One region of the Lysinibacillus sp. IITD104 genome, then DNA from elsewhere that is predicted to be linked to it. Evidence: riboswitches for the same ligand, from Rfam matches in the RefSeq annotation. Region 1 holds a riboswitch; the other holds the start of a gene.
What was found. A riboswitch is a leader RNA that binds a small molecule or an ion and turns the genes downstream of it on or off. The one in region 1 is predicted to bind S-adenosylmethionine.

Region 1 (6,238 bases):
CATTACGATCAAAGGTATACATCGTATTATAAAATTTATCGCCTTTCTTTGTTGAAACAGAGCCCCCTACAATATGTACATCAAGTTCCTTAGCAAGTTTAGCCAAAAAGGTCTTTGTCCGCTCACCATTGATATCTGCTAGCTCAGGCAGTTTCTCTAAAGCATAGCCTGTATTCCACATTTCAGGTAACACTATGATTTCTGCCCCATTTTTTGCAGCTTCACGAATCTTATCCTCGGCACGTTCAAAATTTTCTTCAACTTTGCCAAAGCCAACATTTAATTGAATACAACCGATTTTCATCTCTATTCCTCCTCTAGACAATTAACAGAAAAAGTAATACTATTTGCTTCATATTCTTCAATAATAATTATTATATTCTGAAAAAGGTGATCATGCATGGAATTCTCTAAAAAACTACAGCAACTACCCACTCAATTTTTTGCAGCACTCGTTCAAAAAGTAAACTCGGCTCTAGAAGAAGGGCGTGATGTCATTAACCTTGGGCAAGGAAATCCCGATCAGCCAACGCCTATTCACATCATTCAAGCATTACAGGAAGCAGCTGAAAATCCTCAAAACCACAAATATTCACCTTTTAGAGGTCTCGCTGAATTACGCCAAGCTGCTGCGGACTTTTATCTACGTGAATATCAGGTAGAACTAAATCCAGATACAGAGGTAGCGATTCTTGGTGGAACAAAAATTGGTCTAGTTGAGCTACCTTTAGCTGTGTTAAACCCTGGTGACACGATGCTCTTACCAGATCCTGGCTATCCAGATTACCTATCAGGTGTTGTACTAGGAGACGTCAATTTTGAAGTAATGCCCCTTTTTGCTGAAAATGATTTCTTACCTGATTATCATGCATTACCTGATGAAGTGAAAGAAAAAGCAAAGCTTCTTTACTTAAATTACCCGAACAACCCTACAGGTGGTACAGCATCACTTGCGTTTTTTGAAGAGACCGTTCGCTTTGCGAAGGAGCACAATATTATCGTATCACATGATTTTGCTTATGGGGCAATAGGATTTGACGGTAATAAACCAGTTAGCTTCCTTCAAGCAAAGGGTGCAAAAGAAGTAGGAGTTGAAATGTATACATTATCGAAAACCTATAATATGGCTGGCTGGCGTATAGGCTTCGCTGTAGGGAATGCCGAGATTATTGCTGCTATTAATCTAATTCAGGATCATCTGTTTTGTAGTCAATTCCCTGCCATTCAACAAGCCGCAGCAGTAGCACTGACGGCTTCCCAACAATGTGCGGATGAACTACGAGCTACTTATGAGCGTCGCCGCAATGTACTCATTGAAGAAGCTCGAAGAATTGGCTGGCATGTTACGGCTCCAAAAGGCTCCTTCTTCGCATGGCTCCCTGTACCACTAGGCTATACAAGTGAACAGTTTGCTGATCTTTTGCTCGAAAAAGCTGATATCGCTGTAGCAGCAGGTAATGGCTTCGGTCAATATGGTGAAGGCTATGTACGCGTAGGATTGCTGGTTAGTGAGGAGCGCTTACGTGAAGCAATCCATAGAATCGAGCAATTACAATTGTTTAAAAGATAATGACGCCATATCCTGTAGCTATCCCTAGCTACAGGATTATTACTATTTTTCAATTTTCCTTGGTTGCCCTAAACCATTTTCTAATGGATAAAATTGAACATGACCTGTTTCATCATCCCATTTTCGAATATGTTGAATCCCTTGTACCTCTGCCAACACGATGTCAGCAGTAATAACAGGGTTGCCCCCTTTTATTAAATGCCCACCTGATACAACACCCCATTGATCGCTCATAGAACCATGGAAATGTGTCTCATATCCACCATCTCGCTTACACACCACACCTGAACCTTGAATAAATTCTAATGGTCCCTCTTTTTCAATCACATCACTAAAACGAACTTGAATTTGAGCTGTTGCATCTGGCACTAAATAAACAAAGCTGCTTTTTTGAAAGCTGCCAATACAGCTTACAATTGTTGCTGACTCTATGCTATTCTCTTCGCAAAGCGCTTCAATCCCTTCAATGATATCTGTTCCCGTTAGAAAACGAGCACTAATAACCTTACCAAATGAACCTATACCATAATTAACTCTTACAGACATTGTTATCCCTCTTTTGCGTCGAAATATTATAATTATATAAAAAATTTAAAAATTATTTATTGACTTACTATACCCTATAAATTATATTAGTTCTATCGGAATTACAAAAAAATATTATAAATCTCTTATCAAGAGTAGCTGAGGGACTGGCCCTATGAAGCTCGGCAACCTCCTTTTTATAGGAAGGTGCTAAATCCTGCAAACGATCTTCGTTTGATAGATAAGAGAGGACATCTTTTCATGAGCCTCTCTTAATTTGTAAGAGAGTTTTTTTATTTTCAAAAAACCGATAAAAACAATCTTGGAGGTATTTTCATGAAAAAGAAAAATAAATTTTTAGTAGGTTTAGCAAGTTTAACATTAGTAGCAGCTTTAGCAGGCTGTGGCTCTAAAGAAGATAGTAAAAGCCAAACTGAAGGAATTGATGAAAAGAAAATCGTTGTAGGCGTCACTTCTGGTCCACACGAACAAATTGCAGAAGTAGCCGCTAAAGTAGCAAAAGAAAATGGGCTAGAAGTAGAACTAAAATCATTTTCTGACTATGTTTTACCTAATACATCCTTAGCTGAAGGTGATCTTGATGCTAACAGCTATCAACACGAGCCTTTCCTAGATACATTTAATAAAGACCATGATACAGATTTAGTACCAGTGGGCAAGACGATTTTAAATCCAATGGGTATCTACTCAGAAAAATATAAATCCTTTGATGACATTCCTGACGGTGCAACGTTTGGCTTACCAAATGACCCAACGAATGGAGCACGTGCCCTCTTTGTTTTACAGGAAGCTGGCTATATTAAGTTAAAAGATGGCGCAGACTTAACAGCCTCGATCCGTGATGTAGAAGAAAACAAAAAGAATTTAAAATTCATTGAATTAGAGGCAGCTCAAATTCCTAAACAACTTAGTGAAGTAGATGTAGCAGCTATTAATACAAACTTTGCATTAGAAGCTGGCATTAATCCTAAAGATGACTCTATTTTATTGGAATCTACTGATTCTCCATACGTGAACTATATTGTTGTGCGTGCTGAAAATGAAAATGATCCAACAATTAAAAAGTTCGTTGAGGCTTATCAATCTGATGAGGTACGTCAATTCATCGAAGAAGAGTTTAAAGGTTCTGTAATCCCTAGCTGGTAAAACATTCAGAAAGCTTCTAAAGCCGAAGAATCTGCCGAAATTCCTCTATAGGAAAACGAGCAGATTCTTGCTTTTTAGAAGGTTGAGAAAGGAGCAAATAATCGCATGATTCAATTACAAAATATCTCAAAAGAATTTAAATCGAAAAAAGGCATCATAAAAGCTGTGGATGGCATCAATCTTCATGTAAAAAAGGGACAAATTCATGGAGTAATCGGCTATAGTGGTGCTGGGAAAAGTACACTCATTCGTTGCGTTAATCTACTAGAACGTCCTACAGCGGGAAAAGTAGTGATAGACAATGTAGACATTACGACCCTTTCTCTTCATGAATTACGTCAAACACGCCAAAAAATCGGGATGATCTTTCAGCACTTCAATCTACTAAAAACAGCAACGGTTTACAATAATATTGCTGTTCCCTTAAAGCTGCTAGGCTATAAAGAGGCGGAAGTAAAAAACCGAGTAGCTAAGTATGCCGAAATTGTCGGCTTAACAGATAAACTAGATAGTTACCCAAATCAACTTTCAGGTGGTCAAAAACAGCGTGTGGCTATTGCACGTGCCTTAGCACAGGAACCAGAGATTTTACTTAGTGACGAAGCAACAAGTGCACTTGATCCTGAAACAACGGAAGCCATTCTTGAATTGTTGTTAAAAATTAATCGGGAATTAGGCATTACGATTCTGCTCATCACCCATGAAATGAATGTAATTCAAAAAATTTGCGATGAGGTTTCTGTTCTAGAGTCAGGGAAAGTTGTGGAATTTGGCACAGCGATTGAACTTTTTGCAAAACCGAAGCACCCTACAACGCGAAAGTTTTTGAATACAATTTCACAACGTAATTTATCCCCTTCTCTTATTGAGCAATTAAATGTTTCAGGAAGTGTAATCCGTTTAACATTTCTTGGTGAAAGTACTGGTAAGCCATTATTAGCAGAAGTCACTAAGATATACGATGTGCAACCAAATATTTTAACAGCTAATATTATTGAATTAAAAAACGGTATTGTCGGCAATATTGTGGTGCATCTACATGGCGAGACGCATATTGTCCAAAAGGCGCTAACGTATTTTTCAGAAAATGGCGTAGCAGTGGAAGAATTAGGAGGTGCGTTCAATGAGTAGTATCCAAAGCTTCTTTACAGATTGGTCAGATGTTATTGGCAAAGCAATTATGGAAACATTTCAAATGGTCGGAATTTCATTGTTGTTCTCCATTCTAATTGGTATTCCATTAGGGCTATTAATCGTTTTAACTCGACCAGGACAATCCTTTGAAAATAAATTTTTCTATCAGTTTTTTAATCTATTCATCAATATTGTTCGCTCTGTTCCATTTATCATTTTATTATTCTTCATCTTACCTTTTACCAAGCTAATTGTTGGTACAACAATTGGTGTTAAAGGTGTAATCGTTCCGTTAGTTGTTTACACGGCTCCTTATATTGCACGACTGATGGAATCTGCCCTTTTAGAAGTGGATTCAGGAGTTGTAGAAGCCTACACAGCCATGGGTATTAAACGTCGCCATATAATTTGGCATGTCCTATTACGTGAAGCTCGACCATCTATTATTTTAGGCTTAACGATTGCCACAATAGGATTAATTGGTGCAACAGCAATGGCAGGAATGGTTGGTGCTGGCGGTTTAGGTGACCTTGCCTATCGCTATGGTCATTTACGTTATGAGGTTGATGTGATGTATGCAACTGTCTTTATCTTAATCATCCTTGTGCAGAGCATTCAATCCATCGGAAACCGCTTCGCTGCGAAGTTGAAAAAAGATTAAGAGGAGAATGAAGATGACAAAGGAAATTTATGTAGAGAAAAATGGCTATATTGCAACGTTAGTATTAAACCGCCCAGAAAAACGAAATTCTTTATCAAGGGCAATGTTTCAAGCTATAGCAGACCACCTTGAGCAACTACGTGTAGATTCTACTATCAAGCTCTTAATTGTTCGCGGTGTCAATGAAGTAGCCTTTTCATCTGGTGCAGATATTAGCGAGTTTTTAGATGTTCGTTATGCTACAGACAATGCCAAAGCCTATAATGAATTGGCTCTAAAGGCGATCGATGCTCTTTATAAATTTCCGCACCCGACAATTGCTATGATTCAGGGCTTAGCAATTGGTGGAGGCTTAGAGTTAGCAAACGCTTGTGATTTTAGAATAGCAACACCTAAGAGTAAGCTAGGTATCACCGCTGCAAACATAGGTATTGTCTATAATTTAGAAAGCACGAAACGTCTCATCAATATTGTTGGTGTCGCTAAGGCAAAGGAAATTTTGTACACAGCTACTATTTTTACAGCTGAAGAAGGAAAAAATATTGGTTTAATCACGGCCCTACACGAACCAGAGGATATTGAAAAGGCCACAGTGCAATTCGCTGAACATTTATTAAGTAAATCATCCATTGCAAACGCAGGCATCAAAAAAATTATCCAAGCAATTGTAGATGGTGAAAATGAAGAAAACGATGAGCTGGCACAGTTAGTTTTGGATTCATTTAGTTCAGACGATTATAACGAAGGTATTCAAGCCTTTTTAAATAAAAGAAAGCCTATTTTCAATCAATAAGTGAGGTAGTAACGATGACAAACATAACTGATGGCGATCTACTCTTAAAAAATATAACTGCACAAGCCCCCTTCCCCATTTGCTTTGCAGATTTAGAAAAGGCCGTAGCGGAAAAAATCGAAGCTGGACCTTTTGGCTACATCCGTTCAGGTGCTGGCGGTGAACAAACACGGCGCAATAATCGTGCAGCTTTTGAGAAGTATTCCATTGTTCCCCGATTTTTAAATGATGTGTCAAAAGTTGATACATCGGTTCATTTGTTTGGTAAAACATATCCAACTCCTTTGCTTTTTGCTCCTGTAGGCATGAACGGAATGGTTCACGATGAAGGTGAGCTTGCCGTTGCACGTGCCGCCCAGTTTTTAAATATTCCTTATATACAAAGCAC
Region 2 (6,238 bases), 3.7 Mb from region 1:
AAATGGTTAGATAGTACACTATGGAAAACACTCCCTGCTGTAAAAAATGGGCATGTCTATATTGCTGATCGCACATATTGGCAATCTGGCGCAATCACAGCCAACTTGCTAAAGTATGATGATCTAGAGAAATGGTTCGTCAAATAATTTACAAAAGAAAGCTCTTAATGAGGGCTTTCTTTGGCTTAATGTTAAAATACAAAATAATTTAATAGCACTTTTGTGAAGGGGAAAATGGATGATATTGTCACTCATCACTTCTTCACATTGAAATAAGTGCCTATCCTCTCTTTAATAGACTTTTTTGTTTCCTACAGCTAGTACGAAAGAAGAAAAGACACGTTAGCAGCATGGTTGATTGGAGTGGAGCCAGCGTCACTCCTAGGGGATTTAGCGTCACAGGTGAGACCCTGGAGCGAACGCAAGTGAGTGAAGCGGCTCATCAGACGCCCCCTGGAAAGGACGCTGGCGGAGCGGAAATCAACCCCCTCGCCTTGCTAAAAGGGCTTTTTCTGCTAGTCACATGATCTTTTTTCAACAACATGAAAGAAAGCTCTTAATGAGGGCTTTCTTTGTGTTGTTCTTCCAACTCAACAAAAAGGGGTGAACTATCAATGGGTAACTTAACACATGTTTATACGTTACAAAATATCTCTTATGCAATTCAATCATCAAACAAGTTGTTGATTAGTAGTGGTTTCTATACACTTTTCATCGTAATGAATGGTAGCGGAAAGCTAGAAATAGATCATGAAACCATTCATTTTAGTGAGGAAAAGTGCATATTGATACCGCCAAATAACACGGTTAGTATTCACATTCAAAGTGAGCACCTTTATTTTTATCAATTACAATTCAACATTGTCAATCTTAGCAATAGTCAGAATTCCTATAGTCATTTTACAAGTATCAGAGTACAACATCTTCTCCCCTTTTCACAATGTCATCTACTGCTAGAAGTCATCTATCAAAACCGGTTAGCGGAGGATGAACACACGATTTTTGAGCAGCATGTGCACTTTCAAGAGCTGATGTTATTGCTCTTGCATCAAATTATACCCAGGCAGATGCAAAAAAATGATCGCCAATCTGTTGAGCAGTCCATTAACCAATTACAAAAACATTTTGAAAAAGAGTGGACGGTTGAGCAGCTAGCACAGTTAGCTGACGTCCCAAGATGGAATTATACGCGCATTTTTAAAGATATTACGGGACAAATTCCTCTTCACTATTTAAATAACATTCGTATTGAAACAGCTAAGCAATTATTAATAACAACAAATGATCGAGTATATGAAATTAGCCAGTCTGTCGGATTTAATAATGAGTATTATTTCAATCGTCGTTTTAAAGAACATGTCGGCATTTCGCCAGGACAATATCGAAGAAGTCAAAGCAGCCATCTACGTGTATTTGCACCATTCTTAGAAGATTTCTTTGTTGCCCTTGGGATTACGCCAATTGCTCAATTCAGTCATTCAAAATGGGGAAAACAAGACTATTTAGGTCTACAGGAAGTGCCAGATATCGATGTACAAAATAGAGAAATGGATCGACTCCTTTACTATAAGCCAACTTTAATTATGCTAGATTCTGGTGTAGAGCGTTGGGAATCCTTTCCGCATTTAAATGAGGTAGCCCCCATCTGCCATCTCTCACACCCTGGTGAGAATTGGCAATCTACGTTATTTAAAATTGCTGATCTAACAGGAAAAACCTCCTTGATACAAGACGTAATCCTACAATATGAAGATAAAGTACAACAAGCAAAAGGAATTCTTAGTAAATCCGTTTATGGGCAAAGTGTGGCATTTCTCCGTATTTCAGCCATTGGCATCACTCTATACGCTGGTCCTGAGTGTGGCTATACGGGCCCCATTTTATATCATGACTTAGGTTTAATGCCCCATTCACTAGTATGTCGTATTCCGCCCAATCAACGTAAAGCCCAACTGACATTTGATCGATTGATGCAATTAGATGCTGATCATTTATTTATTACATTTGATAAACAACATTCCATTCATGAGAATGAAGAACGTGCTATTTTAAAAACACCTACTTGGAAAAACCTAGAAGCAGTTAAAACCAACTGTGTCTATGAAATAGACTTTTTAACATGGATGAATTATGGCATTTTATCACATAGTAAAAAAATTGATGATGTCTTGGATGTACTTGGCTAAAAAGGAAGCTCACTTTAGCTTCCTTTTTAAATGTTTAGGACAAACATTGTATTGTAAATAACACCGAAAGTCGTTTGGCTACATAAGATAAGATATCAGGCTATAGGATAGGAGGAATGATCTTGTATTACAATCCTTATCCGTATTTTGTTCATCCCTATCATTATCCAACATCGCCAATTGCAAATCATTTTGTCGTTAGACCCTTTTCTCAACATCTAGCAATGCCGACCAATAATCCTTTTCCACCTGTCGATACACACAAATTAAAAGCTTCAGCAACACGGATAAAGGCGATGATGCAGCAAGCTCAATTACTTACGGATAAAATAGATAGCTCCCAACAATTCGCACATGATTTAATGAATGCTGCTCAACTTTCAAATAAAACAGAGGTTGAAAAATTAATCACATCAACAGGCATTACGATGAAATTTGAAACGAACTATACACCAGACAGTTTTAGAATACGTCTTATTGATAATGATTGTTGTGGAGTCACCTTGAATTTGAATTGGTGAAAATTCCTAGTGAACTTGTAAACTATAAAAAACTATGCTAAAGTGTTTGTATTGTTATTTCTGAAAATTCTTATATTACTTTTCTTATCAAGAGAGACGGAGGGATTGGCCCGATGAAGTCTCAGCAACCAGCTAAACAGTATGGTGCTAATTCCAATTGGCAAAATGATCAGCCTTGAAGATGAGAAGAACTACCGTTGTTTCAGCAGGAGTCCTCTTCTATAAGGGGACTCCTTTTTATGTACCACTATTTTTAACAGAAAGCAGGGAAATCGATGTCTAATGAACTTTTACAAGCATTGCAATTATTAAAATCGAAACAGTGGGTTGACTTAACACATACATTCGGCCCAAATTCACCACATTTTTTTATGTTTGAGGACGCTAAATTTGAAACGTTATTCTCTCATAAGGATGGCTTCTTCGCCCAACAATTTACGTTCCCCGGTCAATATGGCACACATATCGACCCACCCATTCATTTTGTGCGAGATACTCGCTACTTAGAAGAATTAGAGCTAAAAGAGCTTGTTCTCCCCCTTGTTGTCATTGATAAATCACAAGAGGCTGCAAGCAACCATGACTTTGCATTAAGTGTTGAAGATATTCTTGATTTTGAGGACAAGCATGGAGAAATTGAAGCAGGAACATTTGTAGCATTACGTACAGATTGGAGTAAGCGCTGGCCAGATAAAGAAGCTTTCAGTAATAAGGATGCAGATGGACATAACCATATCCCTGGCTGGGGTTTAGAAGCTTTACAGTTTTTACTAAAAGAACGCAAGGTAAGCGCAATTGGTCATGAAACATTCGATACGGACTCTGCCGCCGATTTTCGTAAAAATGGCAAGCTAGATGGTGAATATTTCGTACTTGAACAAGACACCTATCAAATTGAGCTAATGACAAATTTGGACAAGCTACCTGCGAAAGGCGCTATCATCTTCAATATCGTACCTAAGCCAGAAAAAGCATCTGGCTTCCCTGTGCGCTCATTTGCTATTTTGCCATAACATAAAAGTCGGTATAGCGTATACCGACTTTTATGTTTGTCCATTTCTTTTTTTGAATAGAAAGTAAGCAATGAGCATCCCTACAATAAATAAAAGGATAAGATAGATACTATAATGAGTCAGATAGTATCCAACAAATCGCCATTTCTCTCCAAGCATCTTTCCTAATGATATAAATGTGAACGTCCAGATAAATGCCCCTGTATAGGCAAAAAGCGCAAACTTTCTATAAGGATAATTATTAATAGCCGCAATATACGCTGTCAAATGACGTACCCCGGGGATAAAATAGCCAATTAATAATAGGGTAGGTCCTATTTTTGTAAACATCTTTTTCGTAAAGTCAATTTTTTGCTCTGTAATATGAATTTTAGGCCCATATTTCTGCAATAACGGTAAGCCAAAACGATAACCAATATAGTAGCTTAAGGTAATGCCTCCAACCGCACCAATCATTGCACTGACTAAAGCAGGAATATGTTCAAGACTTTCTCGGTAAACACTATAGCCTACATAAGTTAGAAACACCTCATCAGGAAGTGGCACCCCTACAATACCTCCAATTAGAATCACGATAATTCCAAAGTATCCGTAATGTTCAATTAGAGACTGCACGTGATGTGCCATAAATCATCCCACCTAAAATTTATTAAAATCTACCTGCTATATATAGTGTAGCCTCAGTGCTCTAAATGACTTGAAGCTGACGTAAAGCAAAATCGATACCGTTATCAGTAGATTTCTTTGTAACAAAATTGGCAGCACTTTTTAGAGCTGTGCTTCCATTCCCCATGGCAATTCCTAATCCTACATACTCCAACATGTCAATATCATTATCCCCATCCCCAAAAGCAATCGCATTCTCAGGGTCGATGTTAAAATGATCCAGTACAGCTTTAATAGCTATTGACTTCGAAACATCCTGCTGTAATACATTCACAATATAAGGATGCCATCGCTGCAAAAATATATTCGAAAATTGGCTAGTATATCTTTTTTCAGCCAGCTCATCTGCATATAGACACATGAGAAAAACCTCTTCATCTACAATGTTTTCATTTATAATTGGAAAATCCCGTAAAGATAAAGTTTCCTGCATCGCTCTTAAAGCTACTGGACTTTGTATGCTATTCATGGATAGCTGCTCAGTAAAAAAGGTTAGGCTATGCTGCTGTTCCTGTGCAAATGCCTGTACATTTCGGACAATTTCTTTGGCAATCGGAGTTTTATGTATGACAAGATCCTTATGTTTCACATAGGCCCCATTTGCAGTAATAAAGGTTTCAATCCCCAGCGCTTTTAACTCATAGCACATAGATAAGGGTCTTCCAGTAGCCGCTACAAGATGGATTCCTTTTTCTTGCAATAGCTGAATAGCCTGTTTGGTACTTTCTTCCACACAGCCATCCTCGTAATTAATCAATGTGCCGTCTACATCAAAAAACACGATATTATACTTCATTTTGAGCACCTCCTTTATAGTCATTTAGAACCAATTTATAATTTTTCTCCCATGAAACATGTGAAAGTATTTTGACAAACTTTCAGCAAGCTATATAACTTCCATTGGCAACACCGATAAAAACTATTACAAGCGTATTTATAATAATATTTAACTAAAAATTCCTTGAATATTTTTAATTTAATAATTCTAAAGGAGTATACCAAAGAACACAAAATTGTTAAAATAAAAGATAATACCTTAAACACATTGAACGATAAAATCTTACGTATAAATAGAACAAAAGAAATAGCGCGCAAAGGAGTTGATTCTTATGGCATTTAACATTTACTACTATGAAAGTAGTGTAGACTGTAAATTTTGCAAAAAGCAGTTTACCACATATAAAGTTCGCCCTAATCGATATAAAATTATCGAAGAACAAACGGATTTCATGCCTGTTTATGATGGCCTAAACCCTTTGCTGTATGAAGTTGCTGTATGTCCACATTGTGGCTATGCCTACCATAAATCGATGACACGAACTTATGGACCTTTCATGCTCCTCATTGATGAACTATACATTAAAGAGCTCCAGAAACCTATGGATATCTGTCAGGAACGTACAATTGATGATGCCATTATCAGTTTTAAGCTCGCCTATTTAGTATCCCGTGCGTCAATGGAAGAATCTCTTTTAATGGCTAATTTCGCTCTAAAAATTGCTTGGCTCTATCGATTAAAAAAGGACGAAGAGTCTGAAAAGCGCTACCTTTTTGCTGCTAGAGATTTTTATAGTAAATCCTTTGCCTCCAATCAAGAAGGTGGAGAGAGAATTCAGTTTTTACATGCTGAATTAAGCCTTCGACTTGGTGATATCCCTGAAGCTAAAAAAGGTTTTTCACGTTTAATTGCAGATCGAAATGTTTCGACGAAATATCGTAAGCTTGCACGCAATCGTTGGGAAAATTATAAATATGACGAACAACCCATAACAATTAATGAAATCATTAATTAATGGGACGAGGAGATGATTGGTTATGTTGCTATTTCAAAAGAAAATTGATGTGAGAGAAG

Region 2: it holds a riboswitch for S-adenosylmethionine, as region 1 does, so the genes downstream of both, V1L66_RS01775 (cyclase family protein) here and V1L66_RS20410 (MetQ/NlpA family ABC transporter substrate-binding protein) in region 1, are expected to answer to the same signal.

Annotation. Positions count from the first base shown of each region.
Region 1 covers NZ_JBAHYH020000001.1:4,045,447-4,051,684, forward strand. The annotation lists gene V1L66_RS20395 (carbon-nitrogen family hydrolase) at 1-304, opposite strand, end outside; gene V1L66_RS20400 (pyridoxal phosphate-dependent aminotransferase) at 401-1,570, shown strand; gene V1L66_RS20405 (PPC domain-containing DNA-binding protein) at 1,613-2,116, opposite strand; SAM riboswitch class I at 2,239-2,343, shown strand; gene V1L66_RS20410 (MetQ/NlpA family ABC transporter substrate-binding protein) at 2,432-3,262, shown strand; gene V1L66_RS20415 (methionine ABC transporter ATP-binding protein) at 3,368-4,393, shown strand; gene V1L66_RS20420 (methionine ABC transporter permease) at 4,386-5,057, shown strand; gene V1L66_RS20425 (enoyl-CoA hydratase/isomerase family protein) at 5,071-5,850, shown strand; gene V1L66_RS20430 (alpha-hydroxy acid oxidase) at 5,865-6,238, shown strand, end outside.
Region 2 covers NZ_JBAHYH020000001.1:344,495-350,732, reverse strand. The annotation lists gene V1L66_RS01790 (ABC transporter substrate-binding protein) at 1-147, shown strand, start outside; gene V1L66_RS01785 (helix-turn-helix domain-containing protein) at 615-2,186, shown strand; gene V1L66_RS01780 (hypothetical protein) at 2,309-2,707, shown strand; SAM riboswitch class I at 2,789-2,895, shown strand; gene V1L66_RS01775 (cyclase family protein) at 2,983-3,720, shown strand; gene V1L66_RS01770 (DedA family protein) at 3,751-4,347, opposite strand; gene V1L66_RS01765 (Cof-type HAD-IIB family hydrolase) at 4,409-5,182, opposite strand; gene V1L66_RS01760 (DUF2225 domain-containing protein) at 5,496-6,179, shown strand; gene V1L66_RS01755 (hypothetical protein) at 6,202-6,238, shown strand, end outside.